3 regions of the Mesorhizobium sp. M1403 genome follow, and region 2 is predicted to be linked to each of the others. Evidence: predicted binding sites of a transcription regulator. Region 2 holds the regulator's gene; each other region holds the start of a gene.
What was found. The regulator PhoB, encoded in region 2, activates phosphate uptake and scavenging genes when phosphate is short. The targets are predictions, from matches to a motif close to TGTCATNNANCTGTCAT.

Region 1: ppk2 (polyphosphate kinase 2) is a predicted target of PhoB. The motif match lies at 2,489-2,505, and genes of this name have one in related genera.
Region 3: NKH01_RS10360 (alkaline phosphatase D family protein) is a predicted target of PhoB. The motif match lies at 3,308-3,324, and genes of this name have one in related genera.

What each region holds. Positions count from the first base shown of each region.
Region 1 is NZ_JAMYKY010000013.1:66,228-71,792, forward strand. Features, by position in the region: gene NKH01_RS20635 (GntR family transcriptional regulator) at 1-599, shown strand, start outside; gene NKH01_RS20640 (DUF982 domain-containing protein) at 696-953, shown strand; gene NKH01_RS20645 (hypothetical protein) at 1,006-1,164, opposite strand; gene NKH01_RS20650 (aldo/keto reductase) at 1,288-2,331, opposite strand; gene ppk2 (polyphosphate kinase 2) at 2,612-3,532, shown strand; gene NKH01_RS20660 (dihydrofolate reductase family protein) at 3,817-4,464, opposite strand; gene hemB (porphobilinogen synthase) at 4,864-5,565, opposite strand, start outside.
Region 2 is NZ_JAMYKY010000017.1:67,705-73,269, reverse strand. Features, by position in the region: gene pstA (phosphate ABC transporter permease PstA) at 1-368, shown strand, start outside; gene pstB (phosphate ABC transporter ATP-binding protein PstB) at 365-1,168, shown strand; gene phoU (phosphate signaling complex protein PhoU) at 1,201-1,908, shown strand; gene phoB (phosphate regulon transcriptional regulator PhoB) at 1,925-2,614, shown strand; gene NKH01_RS24060 (ROK family protein) at 2,624-3,868, opposite strand; gene xylF (D-xylose ABC transporter substrate-binding protein) at 4,155-5,195, shown strand; gene NKH01_RS24050 (sugar ABC transporter permease) at 5,338-5,565, shown strand, end outside.
Region 3 is NZ_JAMYKY010000004.1:162,653-168,217, forward strand. Features, by position in the region: gene ppa (inorganic diphosphatase) at 1-353, shown strand, start outside; gene NKH01_RS10345 (hypothetical protein) at 371-961, opposite strand; gene NKH01_RS10350 (TetR/AcrR family transcriptional regulator) at 1,059-1,664, opposite strand; gene NKH01_RS10355 (MFS transporter) at 1,747-3,030, shown strand; gene NKH01_RS10360 (alkaline phosphatase D family protein) at 3,397-4,971, shown strand; gene NKH01_RS10365 (hypothetical protein) at 5,018-5,299, opposite strand; gene typA (translational GTPase TypA) at 5,498-5,565, shown strand, end outside.

The DNA.
Region 1 (5,565 bases), on a different contig from region 2:
CCGGCGAGCGGCTGACGGAGCGCTGGGTCGAAAGCCGCTTCGGCGCCTCGCGCACGCCGGTCAGGGCGGCGTTGCTGCGGCTCGAGACCGAAGGCCTGATCTGCCGCGACGGCCGCGGCTGGACGGTCTCGCCCATCAATCTTGCCGAGCTGGAGCAGATCGCCGTCTATCGCGAGGCGGTCGAGGTCGCGGCAGTCAGGCTGACTTGTGCCTTGCAGGACAGGGGTGCCGTCGAAATCATCGAGGCGATGCTCGATTCCTGCGACGACCAGACGCCGCGCGAGGAATGGCATCGTGTCGGCATGGATTTTCATATCGAGCTGGCGCGCCTGTCAGGCAACGAGTTCCTGTTCAGAGCGGTTCGTGATGCGATGACGCGCCTGTCGCGCGCCCGCTGGCTCGAGGTTCGCGACGAGGCAGCGCTTGGCCGTGCCTGGGCCGAACACCATGACATTCTGTCGGCGGTGCGGGCCGGCGATGCCGACGGGGCCGCCTGCCTGCTTTCATCTCATATCGACGGCAGCCGCGACCGGCTGGTGACGTCGTTGCGCAACGACCGGCGCGGCCTGCGCGCCAGGGGATTTGCCGTCGTCGCTTGAGTGAGGATCGGCGGCCATTGATCACGAAAAAGGCAGATGAGCGAAGAAAGCTACTTTCGGTCTCGCTTCGCAAATGCCGATGGCGTAAGAGCGGCGATGGAAAACAACCGATTTGACACACCCGTGACCGTCAAGGGCGCGGCGGGAAGCAATCAGCTCTTGCGTACGGCCCGCGAGGCTTCCGACTACCTCCTCAACAATTGGCCCGGCAAGCGCAGCCCCAAGCACCGCGAAGCGCTGCAAGCCTGTCATGATGCGCTTGCCGGCGACAAGCCGGCCATGAACGCAAGACGGGCCTTCATTGCCGCCGCCCGCGAAGTGAACGTCTTCGTCAGCGACAAGGCGCCGGCCTGAGGCATAGCGGGGACTTGATCGAGACCCGGGCCGCCTGACAGGCCTGATATCATCACTCGGCCGTTTCGGTGTTGGTTTGGGACTCGCTTTCGCCCTCGGGCTTCGAGCGCTCCTTGGCCGCGACCTTGGCAGCCTGCTTTTCCGCCTTCTTGGCAGCCTTCTGCCGGTCGCGTTCCTTGCGTTCCTGACCGTAGTTCGGTGCTCGTGCCATATCGTTTCCTTTCATTGTGCTTGGCCTTTGCCTAGGAGCATTGGGCCACAAACACAACACCGCAAGGCACGATCGGCTCCATATCTCGTCGCAGTCCGGGGAGCCCCGCTTCAGGGCGTTTTTTCAGGCGCCGTCCCGGTCGAGGACGAGATCGGCGGGCCCGAACCGGTCCTTTGCCGTGAATTGCTGGTGCCAGTAGGGATAGAGCACGGGCGGCCTGCTGACCACGTCGAGGCGTGTGCGCTCCTCATCGCCGAGCACCAGGCTTGCAGCAGCGATATTGTCCTTGAAATGCGCTTCGGTTCGTCCGCCGATCACCAGCGAACTGACGGCGGGCCGGCCAAGCAACCAGGCAAGCGCCACCTGCGCTGCCGACACGCCGTGGTTCTTGCCGATATCGATCAGCACGTCGACGATCCGCCACAGCCGGTCCTCGTCGCGGATCGGCGGTTCCGACCAGCCGCTGAGCTGGCGGGCGGTCGGCTGGTCACGGTGATATTTGCCGGACAGCAATCCGCCGGCGAGCGGGCTCCAGACCAGCACGCCGAGCCCCTGGTCGACCGAGATCGGCAACAATTCATACTCGGCCTCGCGGGCTTCCAGCGTGTAGTGGATCTGCTGGGTGACGAAGCGCGGCTGGTGATGACGGTCACTGATACCGAGCCCCTTCATCACCTGCCAGCCGGAATAATTGGAACAGCCGACATAGCGGACCTTGCCCTGCGCGACCAGCGTGTCGAGCGCGGCGATGGTTTCCTCGAGCGGTGTCAGGCCATCCCACTCGTGCAGGAAATAGATGTCGATGACATCGGTCCTGAGGCGCTTCAGGCTCCTCTCGCATTCGCGGATCAGATGATAGCGCGACAGGCCTTCATCATTGGGGCCTTTGCCGATCCGCATGCGCGCCTTGGAGGCGATCAACACGTCGCCCTTGCGCTTGCCGCCGAGCGCCTCGCCGATGATCTCCTCTGACACCCCGTTCGAATAAACGTTGGCGGTGTCGATGACGTTGATGCCGGCATCGATGCAAAGGTCGATCATCCGGCGCGCCTCGTCGAGGTCGGTCTTGCCGACCGCCGAAAACGCGCCGCCGCCGCCGAACGTCATGGTGCCCATGGTCAGCGTCGAAACCTTCAGCCCGGAACGGCCGAGAGTGCGGTATTCCATGTCGTATCCTCATGATTTTATCGGGAAAGGGCGTTTCAAACGACAGCCCTGAATGAACCGGGCATTTGTAGGATAATTCGTTCCGCTTGTCGCCCGTGTTGCAGGGCAACATCGATCACATCTTACGGATTGGACGCGCAGCCAGCACAACAGCGGCTGCAATAAAACCGTCATTGCCGGCCTATACTAACATCGGTTCAGCACTTCGATTTCCGGCCGCCGGGCCGGGCGGCAGAGCGCCTGACAGCGGCCGACACGGCCTGTAAGCGGAGCAGCGCAAATGACCGAGATAAAACAGAATTCCCCGGCCAGGGACTGGCTGGAAGCGGAACTCGCCGACACGCTCGACGAAGATTATGAGCTGGAAATCTCTGAGCCGGCGCTGTCGATGGAGATCGCCAAGATCTATAAGAATGCGCATCCGCCATCGATCGACCGCCTGCAATATTTTCGCGATCTGATCACGCTGCAATCCGAATTGATCAAGCTGCAGTCCTGGGTCGCCTATCACAAGAAGAAGCTCGTCGTGGTATTCGAGGGCCGCGACTCGGCGGGCAAGGGTGGCGTCATAAAGCGCATCACCCAGCGGCTCAATCCGCGCATCTGCCGCGTCGTAGCACTACCGGCGCCGACCGAGCGCGAGAAGTCGCAATGGTATTTCCAGCGCTACGTTCCGCATCTGCCGGCCGGCGGTGAGATCGTGCTGTTCGACCGCTCCTGGTACAACCGCTCCGGCGTCGAGCGGGTGATGGGCTTTGCCCAGCCGGATCAGGTCGAGGAGTTCTTTCGCGACGTGCCGGATTTCGAACGCATGCTCGTCCGCTCAGGCATTACGCTTGTCAAATACTGGTTTTCGATCACCGATGAGGAGCAGCAGATGCGCTTTTTGATGCGCATCCATGACCCGATGAAGCAATGGAAACTGTCGCCGATGGACCTCCAGTCGCGCGTGCGCTGGGAACAGTACACAAAGGCCAAGGAAGAAACCTTTGCCCGCACCAACATCCCGGAAGCTCCCTGGTTCATCGTCGAGGGCAACGACAAGAAGCGGGCGCGGCTGAATTGCATCGACCATCTCCTCAAGCAAATGCCCTATGAGGAGGTGCCGCACGAGGAGATCACACTGCCCGAGCGCGTCTTCAATCCCGAATACGAGCGCCAGGTGCTGCCGCGCGAACTGTACGTGCCGGAGAAGTATTGAGGCTGGGCCTCCTTCTCCCCGTCACTATACGGGGAGAAGGTGCTGGCAGGCGGATGAGGGGGCGGCGCCAACCTCGACAATTGAACCCGCTCAAATCACTTCGTGGACTAAACTTATTCTGACGTCATATTGCCCTCGGTGGTATTGTCCGGCAGCGTAATCTTTGATCGCTTGCGCCGCCCCTCATTGCCCTGCCGGGCATTTCTCCCCGTATAGTGACGGGGAGAAAGGGGCTGCACCAAAGGGTTCGCCAATAGCGCAGACAAAAACGCCCACGCTACTTCCTAATCGCGCTCGATGATGACATGCGTGGCCTTCGGCGTCGCGACCTGCTCGCTGCAGCGGTAGCCGAGCTTGGGCATGTCGATGCCGGCAAAAAGGCTCTCGCCTGCGCCGAGCAGGACAGGTGAGATCGCCAGATGCATCTCGTCGATGAGCTTTTCCTTGAGATACTGCCGGATCGTAGAAACGCCACCGCCCAGCCGTACATCCTTGCCGTCAGCCGCTGCTTTCGCCTTCTCCAGCGCTGAGTGGATGCCGTCGGTCACGAAATAGAAGGTCGTGCCGCCCTCCATGACAATGGGATCCCGCTGATGGTGCGTCAGCACGAAGACCGGCACGTGGTATGGCGGATTGTCTCCCCACCAGCCTTTCCAGCTCTCGTCAGGCCACTCGCCGCGGATCGGCCCGAACATGTTGCGGCCGAGGATCCATGCGCCGACATTCTCGAAGCTGCGCGCCGCGAACATCTCGTCAGTGTCCGTGGTCCCGCCATCCTTGCCGAGGACCATCTTTCGGAAGGTGCGGGTGCCGAACATCCATTCGTGCAGGGCTTCGCCGCCAACACCCAGCGGGTTCTTGAGGTCTTGGTCGGGACCGGCGCCGAAGCCGTCGATCGACAGGGTGAAAGCCTTGACGCGAAGTTTGGACATGAGAGCCTCCTCGATAACCAATTGTGCGATGCAGCAGTTATCGGGTTAGCTTAACTGATTGCATTTTGCAAGCGGTTTTTTGAATCGCCGGGGCAATCGCTTCCAAATCATGTTGGAATGACCAATCTCAATGTTGGCGCCGTCCCTCATCCGCCTGCCGGCACCTTCTCCCCGTATAGTGACGGGGCGAAGGGGCTGGCCGCAACCTCGGCGATGTTTTTGCAACGCTGGAGATTGGCGAAATCTTTTGCGAACGCGTCTTTCTCCCCGTCACTATACGAGGAGAAATGCCCGGCAGGGCAATGAGGGGCAGCGCAAACCTGAAGCGATTGCCCTGCGGTGGCCATGTCGCGCTTTGGACGAAGGAACGTTACTCGATGTGGGCGCTACGGAGGCGCATCACCCCTTCAGCATCTCAGCCACTTCCGGCGCGAAATAGGTCAGGATGCCGTCGCAGCCGGCGCGCTTGAAGGCGAGAAGCGATTCAAGCATCGCCTTTTCCCCGTCGATCCAGCCATTGGCGGCGGCGGCCTTGATCATCGAATATTCGCCCGACACTTGATAGGCAAAGGTCGGCATCTGCAACTCGTCCTTCAGCCGGCGGATGATGTCGAGATAGGGCAGGCCGGGCTTGACCATCAGCATGTCGGCGCCCTCGGCGAGATCCTGCTCGGCCTCGCGCACCGCTTCGTCGGAATTGGCGTGATCGATGTAATAGGTCTTCTTGTCGCCCTTGAGCAGGCCGGCGGTGCCGACCGCCTCGCGGTAGGGGCCGTAAAAGGCGGATGCGAACTTGGTCGCATAGGACATGATCGCTACATCCTGAAACCCATTGGCGTCCAGCGCATCGCGGATGGCACCGATCCGGCCGTCCATCATGTCCGAGGGGGCGATGATGTCGGCCCCTGCCGCCGCCTGGATGACGGCTGCTGCCGTCACCTGCTCCACCGTTTCATCGTTGACGATAATGCCGTCGCGCAAGATGCCGTCATGGCCATGCGAGGTGAACGGGTCCAGCGCCGCGTCGGTGATGATGCCGATCTCCGGCACCGCGCGCTTGATGGCGCGGGTGGCGCGGTTGATGATGTTTTCCGGATCGAG
Region 2 (5,565 bases):
TGCTCAACCTGGTGCCGAACGCGTTGCGTGAAGCCGGTGCCGCGATCGGCGCGCCGCGTTGGGTGGTGATCCGTTCGGTCGCCTACCGCGCCGCATTGTCCGGCATCGTCACCGGCATATTGCTGGCGATAGCACGCATTTCCGGCGAGACGGCGCCGCTGCTCTTCACCGCGCTCAACAACCAGTTCTGGAGCAGCAATATCAACGCGCCGATGGCCAGCCTGCCGGTGACCATCTTCCAGTTCGCTCTCAGCCCTTACGAGGAATGGCAGCAACTGGCGTGGACCGGCGCACTCATAATCACCCTGACGGTTCTGGGCTTGAGCATCCTCGCCCGCAGCCTTACCGGACGCAGAGAGGACAGATGACACAGATGTTGTCCCCGGACATGACGATGACCGAAACGGTCGCCGAGAAGACGAAGATCGAGGTCAAGAACCTCAACTTCTACTACGGCCAGAGCAAGGCGTTGAAGGACATCACCTTGTCGCTGCCCGAGCGCAGCGTCACTGCCTTCATCGGCCCTTCGGGCTGCGGGAAATCGACGCTGCTGCGTGTGTTCAACCGCATCTACGAACTCTACCCGAAGCAGACAGCCGAGGGCCAGGTGCTGCTCGACGGCAAGAACATTCTCGACCGCTCGCAGGATCTCAATCTCCTGAGGACCAAGATCGGCATGGTGTTCCAGAAGCCGACGCCGTTCCCTATGTCGATCTACGAGAACATCGCCTTCGGGGTCAGGCTCTATGAGAATCTCGGCAAGTCCGAAATGGACGGCCGCGTCGAACAAGCGTTGAAGCGGGCCGCGCTGTGGGGCGAGGTCAAGGACAAGCTCAACGCCAGCGGCTTGAGCCTGTCAGGCGGCCAGCAGCAGCGGCTTTGCATTGCCCGCACCGTGGCGGTGAAGCCGGAAGTCATTCTGCTCGATGAGCCGGCTTCGGCACTCGACCCGCTGTCGACCGCCAAGATCGAGGAGCTGATAGACGAGTTGCAAGCCGATTACACGATCGTCATCGTCACCCACAACATGCAGCAGGCGGCGCGCGTGTCGCGCCAGACCGCCTTCATGTATCTGGGTGAACTGGTCGAGTTCGACCGGACCGAGAAGATCTTTACGTCGCCCCGCGAGAAGCGCACGCAGGATTACATCACCGGCCGCTTCGGCTGAGCCGTTCCGATCATGCATATAAGGACAGGACCATGGGCGAACACACAGTCGCTTCTTTCGACGAGGATCTCGAGCAGATCAGCAAGCTGATCCGCGACATGGCCGACCTCGCCGGTTCGATGGTCGGCGGGGCGACCAAGGCCCTGTTGAATTCTGACAACGTGCTGGCGCAACGCGTCGTTTCCGACGATGCCATCATGGATGCGCGTCAACGCGAACTGGACGACCGCGCCATCACCCTGATCGCCAAGCGCCAGCCGATGGCCCACGATCTGCGCCATGTCGTCGGGGCGATCCGCATGGCCGGCGATCTCGAACGCATCGGCGACCTTGCCAAGAATATCGCCAAGCGTGTGAGTGCGGTCGGCCTTAGCGTCACACCGCGCGACCTATCGCATTCCATCGATGCGATGGCGCAGCTGGTGCTCATCCAGGTGCAGGGCGTCATCGAGGAGTATGCTGCAGGCGATGCGGCCGCGTTGGCCAAGCTACGCGCCGCCGACGAGCGCATCGACGTCAAATATACGTCGGTGTTCCGCGAACTGTTGACCTACATGATGGAAGACCCGCGCAACATCACCGCTTGCACGCATCTGCTGTTCTGCGCCAAGAATCTGGAGCGGATCGGCGACCATGTCACCAACATCGCCGAAAATGCGTATTATGTGCTGACCGGCGAGCAATTGCCGGTCAATCGTCCGAAGCAAGACGAAACGACAATGTCCGCACCGGCGACATGATGGGGGTGCCCAGCCGATGATCGCACCACGCATAATGGTGGTGGAGGACGAGGAGCCGTTGGGTGTGCTGCTCCGCTACAATCTCGAATCCGAAGGCTACCAGGTCGAGGTGGTGACACGCGGCGACGAAGCCGAGATCCGTTTGCAGGAGAATGTGCCCGATCTTCTGGTGCTCGACTGGATGATACCAGCGGTTTCCGGCATCGAGCTCTGCCGCCGGTTGCGGGTGCGCCCCGAAACCGAACGGCTGCCGATCATCATGCTGACCGCGCGCGGCGAGGAGAGCGACCGGGTACGCGGTCTTTCGACCGGCGCCGACGACTATCTGGTCAAACCGTTTTCGACACCGGAATTCATGGCCAGGGTCAAGGCGCTGCTGCGCCGCGCCAAGCCGGAAGTGCTGTCCAGCGTGCTGAAGGTCGGCGACATCGTGCTCGATCGCGAATCGCACAGGGTGTATCGCAAGAAGACCGAGATCCGGCTCGGGCCGACCGAATTCCGGCTGCTCGAATTCATGATGCGGCATCCGGGCCGCGTCTTCTCGCGCAGCCAGTTACTCGATAATGTCTGGGGCGAGACGATCTATATCGACGAACGCACCGTCGACGTGCATGTCGGGCGGCTGCGCAAAGCCGTCAACAACGGCCGCATGCCTGATGTCATCCGCACCATCCGCGGTGCCGGCTACGCGATCAGGGAAGATTGACCCGCCCAGTCAGGCTACGTTCTTTCTGACGCCGGGCCTCATTTGCGCGCCCGGCGCGAAAATCTGCTGGTCGACGAAGCTTAACGCCCGCATTGCACAGCCTTCGCGGATCAGCGGCAATTCGTTCGGCTCGGTATCGAAGGAGATCGAGCCCGAATGCTGGCCGCCGGCGGTCTGGGCGATGGCCTTCCGCAAGGCCGGCTCGATCAGATCAAAGGCGGCGGCACTGGCGCCGACCATTGCGACCGGTGCCGGATCGATCAGCGCGAACAGCGAGCCGAGACCGAAACCCAGCGCTTCGCCGGCCTTGCGGTAGGCTTCGCGTTCCGGCCCGTCCTTCTCGCGCGCCCGAACCGCCAGCGCGCGCATGTCGGCGTCGCTGACGTCGGCGACCGGTTGGCTGTCTTCGCTCATCTGCGTGGCGTTGCGCCAGATGGCGTAATTGCCGGCATAGGCCTCGATGCAGCCGCGCCGCCCGCAACGGCAGAGCGCGCCGCCCGGACGATGGATCATGTGGCCAAACTCGCCGCCCGAGGAATGCGTGCCGGTGAACAGCTCGCCCTTCAACACCAGCCCCATGCCGATGCCGTGCGAAAGCAGGATGGCGATGAAGTCGTCGCGATAGCGATCCGGATCGCGCCAGCGCAAAGCCACCGCCATCATATTGCAGTCGTTCTCCACCGTGGCCGGGATGCCGAATTCATCTTCCAGCATGTCGGCAAAGGCGATGTCCGTCTGCGGCGTGATCGGCGACCACAGCATGGCGCGTGCAGGGGAGTCGGTAATTCCCTGAATCGCCAGGGCGATGCGGGCGACACTGCGGACGTCAAGATCTGGATCGTCCAGCCGGCGCCGGACGATGGCCATGCATTCGCGGATCAGTTCGTCGCGCGGCATGGTCAGCGTGTCCAGCCGGCGCTGTTCCTCGGCGACCACCTGCCCCGCATAGTCGATGATGGCGGCCGACAGGAAATTCAGCGACAACACCACGGTCAGCACCGCCGCCGCTTCCGGATTGAGGGCGAGGCCGACCTGCGGACGACCGCGTTTCAACGAAACGGGTTCGCTTGCCTTGCTCTCGGCGAGGATGCCTTCCCGTATCAGGTCGGAGGAGATCGCCGATATGGTCGAATGGCTGAGGCCGGTGGTTGCGGCGATCTCCGTACGCGATGGCTGGCCGGCCCGGCGCACGGCCGAGATCACCATCGCCCGGTTGCGCCGGCGCAAATCGTCATGGCGGATTCCGACCGACATCGTTTTGCTTTCCTCCCGGTTTGCCGCGGCCGCTCATGAACCGGAAGCCGTCGGTAATGCCGACAAATAGTGTCAGATGAGGCAAATAGTGTCAGATGCAGGTGGCGCTGTCATCGTTTATTCCGAAGCTCGAAAAAACTCGCAGCAACATCAAAATCCATCAGAATCGATGTTGACAGCAGCGGGAGATCGGGCCAGTATTTTTTCGAGGCTCGAAAAAATTAGCGCCTCTAAGCTGGCCTTTGGGGCCAATTGGTCACGCCGTACGCGGCGCAGGGAGGATATGATGAAGAAATTCACGACCGCCATTCTGGCGGGTGTCGCCATGACGCTGGCGCTTGCGTCGGTGGCGCAGGCTAAGGACAAGGTCATCGGCGTTTCCTGGTCGAACTTCCAGGAAGAGCGCTGGAAGACCGACGAAGCCGCAATGAAGGCGGCCATCGAGGCCGCAGGCGACAAGTATATTTCCGCCGACGCACAGTCCAACCCCGGCAAGCAGCTCACCGACGTCGAGAGCCTGATCTCGCAGGGCGCCAACGCACTGATCATCCTGGCGCAGGACGCCTCGGCGATAGGGCCGGCCGTGCAGAAGGCGCTGGACGAAGGTATTCCGGTTGTCGGCTACGACCGGCTGATCGAGAACAAGGACGTCTTTTACCTGACCTTCGACAACAAGGAAGTCGGCCGCATGCAGGCCCGCGACGTGTTCAAGGTGAAGCCGGAAGGCAACTATGTCTTCATCAAGGGCTCGGGCGCCGATCCGAATGCCGATTTCCTTTTTGCCGGTTCGATGGAAGTGCTGAAGGACGCCATCGACAGCGGCAAGATCAAGAATGTCGGCGAGGCCTATACCGACGGCTGGCTGCCGGCCAACGCCCAGAAGAACATGGAACAGTTCCTGACCGCGAACGACAACAAGGTCGATGCGGTGGTCGCCGCTAACGACGGCACTGCCGGCGGCGTCGTCGCCGCACTGACGGCGCAAGGGTTGGCTGGATCGGTTCCGGTCTCGGGCCAGGACGGCGACCACGCCGCGCTGAATCGCATCGCGCTCGGCACACAGACGGTCTCGGTGTGGAAGGACGCGCGCGAGCTCGGCAAGAACGCCGCCGAGATCGCCTCGCAATTGGCCGACGGCAAGCAGATGACCGACATTGCCGGCGTGAAGGATTTCACCACGCCCGGCGGCAACACCGTAAAGTCCCTGTTCCTGACCCCGGTCGCCATCACCAAGGACAACCTCAACGTCGTCATCGACGCCGGCTGGATCAAGAAAGAAGAGGTCTGCGCGGGCGTGGCGGCGGGCGCTGTTCCGGTCTGCAACTGATCCGAGTTTCCGAGAAGTCCGAACGCCGCGGCCGCTTGCCGCGGCGTTTTTTCAAGAAAGAATTGTTTTTCCGCTTCCGGCGGATAACTTCTAGGCTGCTTCCGGCATCCGCGGCAGACGGCAACCCGGCGGGAGAAACATCATGACCGACACGACTTCCAACACGCCGGTCGACAGCTCGACGGCAGACCGGGCGCGGGAATCGGAGCTCGGCGTCGTTGCCCGATTTCTCAAGGCAACCGAACTCGACACGCGCATGCTCGGCATGGTCGGCGCGCTGCTGGTCATCTGGGTCGGGATCCACATACTGTCGGGCGGGCTCTTCCTGACGCCGCGCAATCTCTGGAACCTTTCGGTGCAGACCTCGTCG
Region 3 (5,565 bases), on a different contig from region 2:
CGCACACGCTGTCGGGCGACGGCGACCCGATCGACGTGCTGGTCTGCAACACACGCGCGCTGGTGCCGGGCTGCGTCATCAATGTGCGGCCGATCGGCGTGCTGGTGATGGAGGACAATGCCGGCCAGGACGAGAAGGTCATCGCGGTTCCTTCGCCCAAGCTGACCTTGCGCTATGAGGACGTTCACGAATACACGCAGCTGCCTGATATCACCCGCCAGCAGGTGCAGCATTTTTTCGAGCACTACAAGGATCTCGAACCCGGCAAATGGGTCAAGATCGAGGGCTGGTACGATGCCGCCTATGCCAAGAAGATGATCGTCGAGGCAATCGAGCGGGCCAAGCGCAAGTAATTGACGGGCGCAAATAGTCAGTTATCGACGCGGCCGAAATCGGGTGTGTTGCCCAGCATCACACGCTTGTCCTTGCCGCAGGCGAAGATGCGTGCCTTCTCGTCGGCAAGCTTACGCGCCTGATCGTTGGCGGCGGGATTGCCGGTGGCGAGCACAAGAGCGATCGTGCAGCCTTCGTGGGCGCCAGGCTGGGCAACCTTGGCGACGATCAGCACTTCCGTCGACTTGTTCTCGCCCTCGCTATCGCTGATCGAGCGACGATGGATGACTGCAAAAGGAACGGTCATATCGCCCTTGGTTTCGATACGCCACTCGACTTTGGGTCCAGCCGAGTTGAGGCCGGAAAAGCTTTCCCAGACCGTGGTCATGTCGCCAGGTGGAAACCCGTAGAACAGAGATTCCCGCGCGTCGTCGTAGGAAACCATCACCGGGTAGCCGCCATAGCCCGAACAGGCGAGGTCGGCCCAGTCGCCGTCGCCTTCCTCCGCCTGGGCATAAGTCACGCAGTCCTTCTCCCAGACGAGATCGGTATAGACGCTGGATATGTCGCCAGCCCGGGCCGCCTGGCAGAAACCGGCGAGGACAAGCAGGATCAAAAGAGCGCGCATGGCGGACAACTCCGTTCGGGCTGCCGCAGCGTACCGTCAAATTCAGCAGCAGCCTAGACGAAGTCAGGCTGCTCACAGTGACCTGGTAAACGGAACGCTATTTCCTCAAGCTTGCCTCGATCAGAAGATCGGCGTTGCGGGCCACCGACTGCGCCGGTCCGCCGGCACCGAACAACTGGCCGCTGATATAGGCTCCCTCGATCAGGAGCAGCAGCCCGTCACCCAGCGTGTCGGCGTCGCCGGCGCCCATCGCCGCCGCCATAGCACGCAGGCGCCGGCGCAATTCCTGCTTGTTGGCCTCGCTCACGACGCGGGCCGGATGGCCGTGTTCGGGATATTCGACCGCGGCATTGGTCATGCCGCAGCCGCGATAGTCGGGCCTTTGCGTGCGCTTGCCGACACGCGTCAGGAAGGCGACGATCTGCGCGCGCGGATCGCCGGGATGGGCATTCACCGCCTCGTCGAAGCGCTCCCAGAATTCGAGGTCATAGTGCCGAAGATAGGATGCGGCCAACTCATCCTTGGACGGAAAGCTGCGGTAGAGGCTTGGCTTGGTGACGCCGGCACGCCGTACGATCTCGTCGACGCCGATCGCCCTGATGCCTTGCCGGTAGAACAGGTCGCGCGCCACCTGGAGAATCCGTTCGGCGGCGCGAGGCAGCGGTGCGCCATTCTCCTTGATCGTTGGTTCAATGCTTTTCATGTCTGGTTTGCCGATTGCCTGGTTGACAATGTTACCGGTCGGTACGTATGTTCCGCACCTCTGAAACGTACCGGTCAGTAACATGATAGCTCAATCCCGCCCGTTTGGCCAGCGCTACGCTTTCGTCGTGGTCGCCGTCATCTTCCTCTGCCTGCTGATCGCCGCGGGCCTGCGTTCGGCGCCGGCAGTCATGATGCTGCCGCTGGAGAATAGTTTCGGCTGGCGGCGCGACGTCGTCTCGCTGGCCGCGGCCACCGGCATCTTCCTCTATGGCCTGACTGGGCCGTTTGCCGCGGCGCTGATGGAGCGGATCGGGCTGCGCCGCACCTTGCTTGCCGCGCTGCTGTTGATGTCGGGATCGACCGCGCTCAGCCTGCTGATGACCAAGCCGTGGCATCTGCTCCTCACCTGGGGCGTGTTTTCCGGCATCAGCTCGGGCGCCGTCGCCACCGTGCTCGGCGCCACCATCGTCAACCGCTGGTTCAAGACCAATCGCGGCCTTGTGATGGGACTGATGTCGGCGTCCAGCGCCACCGGGCTGCTGGTCTTCCTGCCGCTGCTCGCCTCGCTCGCCCAGTCTGGCGGCTGGAAGCCGGTCGCCATTGCCATTGCCGTGGCCACCGCCGCCTTGGTGCCGCTGGTTTATATGCTGGTACCGGAGCGTCCGGCCGCGATCGGCATGGTCCGCTATGGCGCCGAGCTCGACGATGTGCCGCCCGCGCCGCCGGCCGCGCAAGGCAATTTCCTCGCGCATACGCTGAGCACGTTGCGCCGCGCCGCCGGTACGCGTGTGTTCTGGTACCTGTTCGCCACCTTCTTCGTTTGCGGCTTCACCACCAACGGGTTGGTCGGCACGCACCTGATCGCCTTTTGCGGCGATATGGGCATCGGCGAAGTGCAGGCCGCAGGCCTGCTCTCGATGATGGGCATCTTCGATCTTATTGGCACGACGCTGTCGGGCTGGCTCACCGACCGTTTCGACCCGCGCAAGCTGCTCGGCATCTATTACGGCATTCGCGGCCTGTCGCTGATCTATCTGCCCTATTCCGGCTTCTCGGCGACCAGCCTGATCATCTTCGCAGTATTTTACGGACTGGACTGGATCGCCACGGTGCCGCCGACGTTGCGGCTTTCCAACGAGGCGTTCGGCGACCGCAGCGGGCCGATCGTCTTCGGCTGGATCGTCGCCGGCCATCAAGTCGGCGCAGCGACAGCGGCCTTTTTCGGTGGCACTATGCGTGAGTTGCAGGGCAATTACGAGCTTGCCTTCCTGATCGCCGGCATGACGGCAATAGCCGCCGCCTGCATCTCGCTGCTGATCAACACCAGCCGCCCGGCGTTCGATCCTGAACCGCAGGCGGCATAGCTTCTCGTTGCAGGAGAGATGCCGTCGGCCAAATTGCCGATCTCCCCCCTCGTGGGGGAGATGCCCGGCAGGGCAGAGGGGGCGCGAAGGTTCGCCAGCCTCCGACTTTACGCAATGTTCTGCCCAAACTCCGCTGCTCCGTCTGATTTCTTTCTGATTTGTACGTCGGCGGGACAGCGCCCCCCTCTGGCCTGCCGGCCATCTCCCCCGCAAGGGACCCGCAAGGGGGGAGATCAGCAGCTTCGCCGCCGAGCGGTCCAGCCTTCCCGCTTGTTGATGTCAGAAAACCTTCATCGTTTCGAAATGTGCCTGAAACATTGAAGCTGGAGCTTGGCGGCGACGTTCAACGCCATCCAGGAGACAGCCATGAACAAGATTTCAATGACGCGGCGCGCTTTCGTCACGTCGGCCAGCGCCGTTGGCCTGGTCGGCGCCTCGGGTCTCGCCCTTCCCTATTACTCGCGCGCCAATCAGCGCCCGGCCTTCACCCATGGCATTCAGTCCGGCGATGTCGACGCGACCAGCGGCATGGTCTGGACGCGCACGGACCGGCCGTCGCGCGTCATGTTCGAAGTGTCGTCGACGGAAAATTTCGCCAATGCCGTCCGCCTGGCGCCGCTCGATACGTCGCCGGCCAGCGACTATACGGTGAAGCGGCTGCTTACCGATCTCGCCTCCGACCAGGACATTTTCTACCGCATGGTCGCGGCCGATCTTGCCGACATCAACGCCGTTTCGGAGCCGATCGTCGGCCGCTTCCGCACGGCACCTGCCTCGAAGCGCGACATTCGTTTCGCCTGGTCGGGCGACACCGCCGGCCAAGGCTGGGGCATCGACGAGACCGGCATGAAGACCTACGCCACGATCGCCAAGCACACGCCCGACTTCTTCCTGCATTCGGGCGATACGGTCTATGCCGATGGTGCGATGAAGGACGAGGTCGACCTGCCCAATGGCGACAAGTGGAAAAACACAGTGCTGATCGACGAAAAGCGCAAGGTTGCCGAGACGCTGGACGAATACCGGGCGCAGTGGAAATACAACATGATGGACAAGAACGTTCTTGCGCTCAGTGCCATCTGCCCGACTTTCTATCAGTGGGACGACCATGAGGTGCTTAACAACTGGTCGGACTCGAAGGACCTGACCGCCGACGACCGCTACACCGAAAAATCGATCCATGTGCTGGCGGCACGTGCTGCGCGCGCCTTCCACGAGATGACGACGATCCGCTACGAACTGTCGGAGCCGGGCCGCGTCTACCGCAAGATCGCTTATGGGCCGCTGCTCGATGTGTTCTTCCTCGACATGCGTTCCTACCGCGGCCCCAACGGCCCGGATATGCAGGAGACGATGACGCCGCAATCGCGCATCCTCGGCGAACAGCAGATTAAGTGGTTGAAGCGTGAGCTGGCAAATTCCAACGCGACGTGGAAAATCATCGCCGCCGACATGCCGCTCGGCCTCGTGGTCTGGAATGACGGTACCAAGAAAGTCGGGGCCGAGGCAGTCAGCAATGGCGACAATGGCCCGGCCAAGGGGCGCGAGCTGGAAATTGCCGACCTTCTTCGCTATATAAAGAACGCGGGCATCAGCAATACCGTTTGGCTCACCGCAGACGTGCATTACACGGCCGCGCATTACTACAATCCGGACAAGGCGCAGTTCCAGGACTTCAATCCGTTCTGGGAATTCGTTTCGGGTCCGATCCATTCAGGCACGTTCGGACCGAATGGTTTCGACATGACCTTCGGCCCGGAGCTGAAGTTCATCAAGGCACCGACTGCCGAGCAGGGTCAGAACCTGCCGCCGTCGGCCGGCCTGCAGTTCTTCGGACTTGTGGATATCGATGGCGCTACAGAGCAGCTGACGGTGCGGCTGATGGATCGCGACGACAGCGAACTCTACAAGGTCACGCTCGATCCGGTGCGGTCGGCGTGAGCGACTGCACCATTATCCTCGGGCCAGCCCGAGGGTAGGACGTGTATCAATCGGGATAGCAGACGACGGGAATGTTGGGCCAGACGGCGCCGTCGCATCCGGCATTTTGCTGCCTTTGCTTGAAGGCGGCGCTGACTGGCCCGGTCACCACCGGGTCGACGCCATCGGGAGCATCGGCAAAAAGCTGCTCCGCCGACCGCTTGTCGGACGGCAGGGCAGTCCGCGTCTCCTTGAACGACGCGGCCGACTGCGCCGCGCCTGCCGCGAGGAGGACGGCGAGTGCGCTACATGCCAAAATCGGCCGGAGTCTGCTGCCTGCGTCGATCATGAAATTCGAACTGCCCGGACCATGAAAGGTTCCGCCTTGGTTAATAATTCCACTTCACACCAAGACATTTAAGATTTGGTGACTTTATTTGGTGACTCGCCTCCTCTTTCGCAATTGCGAAAAACCCTGTATGAGCCGCCCAACCGAAAGAGGCAGCGCCTTTTGGCCTGCTGCCTGCAACGCTCCCGAGACCAAAACATGAAAATCCGCAATATCGCGATCATCGCGCACGTCGACCATGGAAAAACCACCCTCGTCGATCAGCT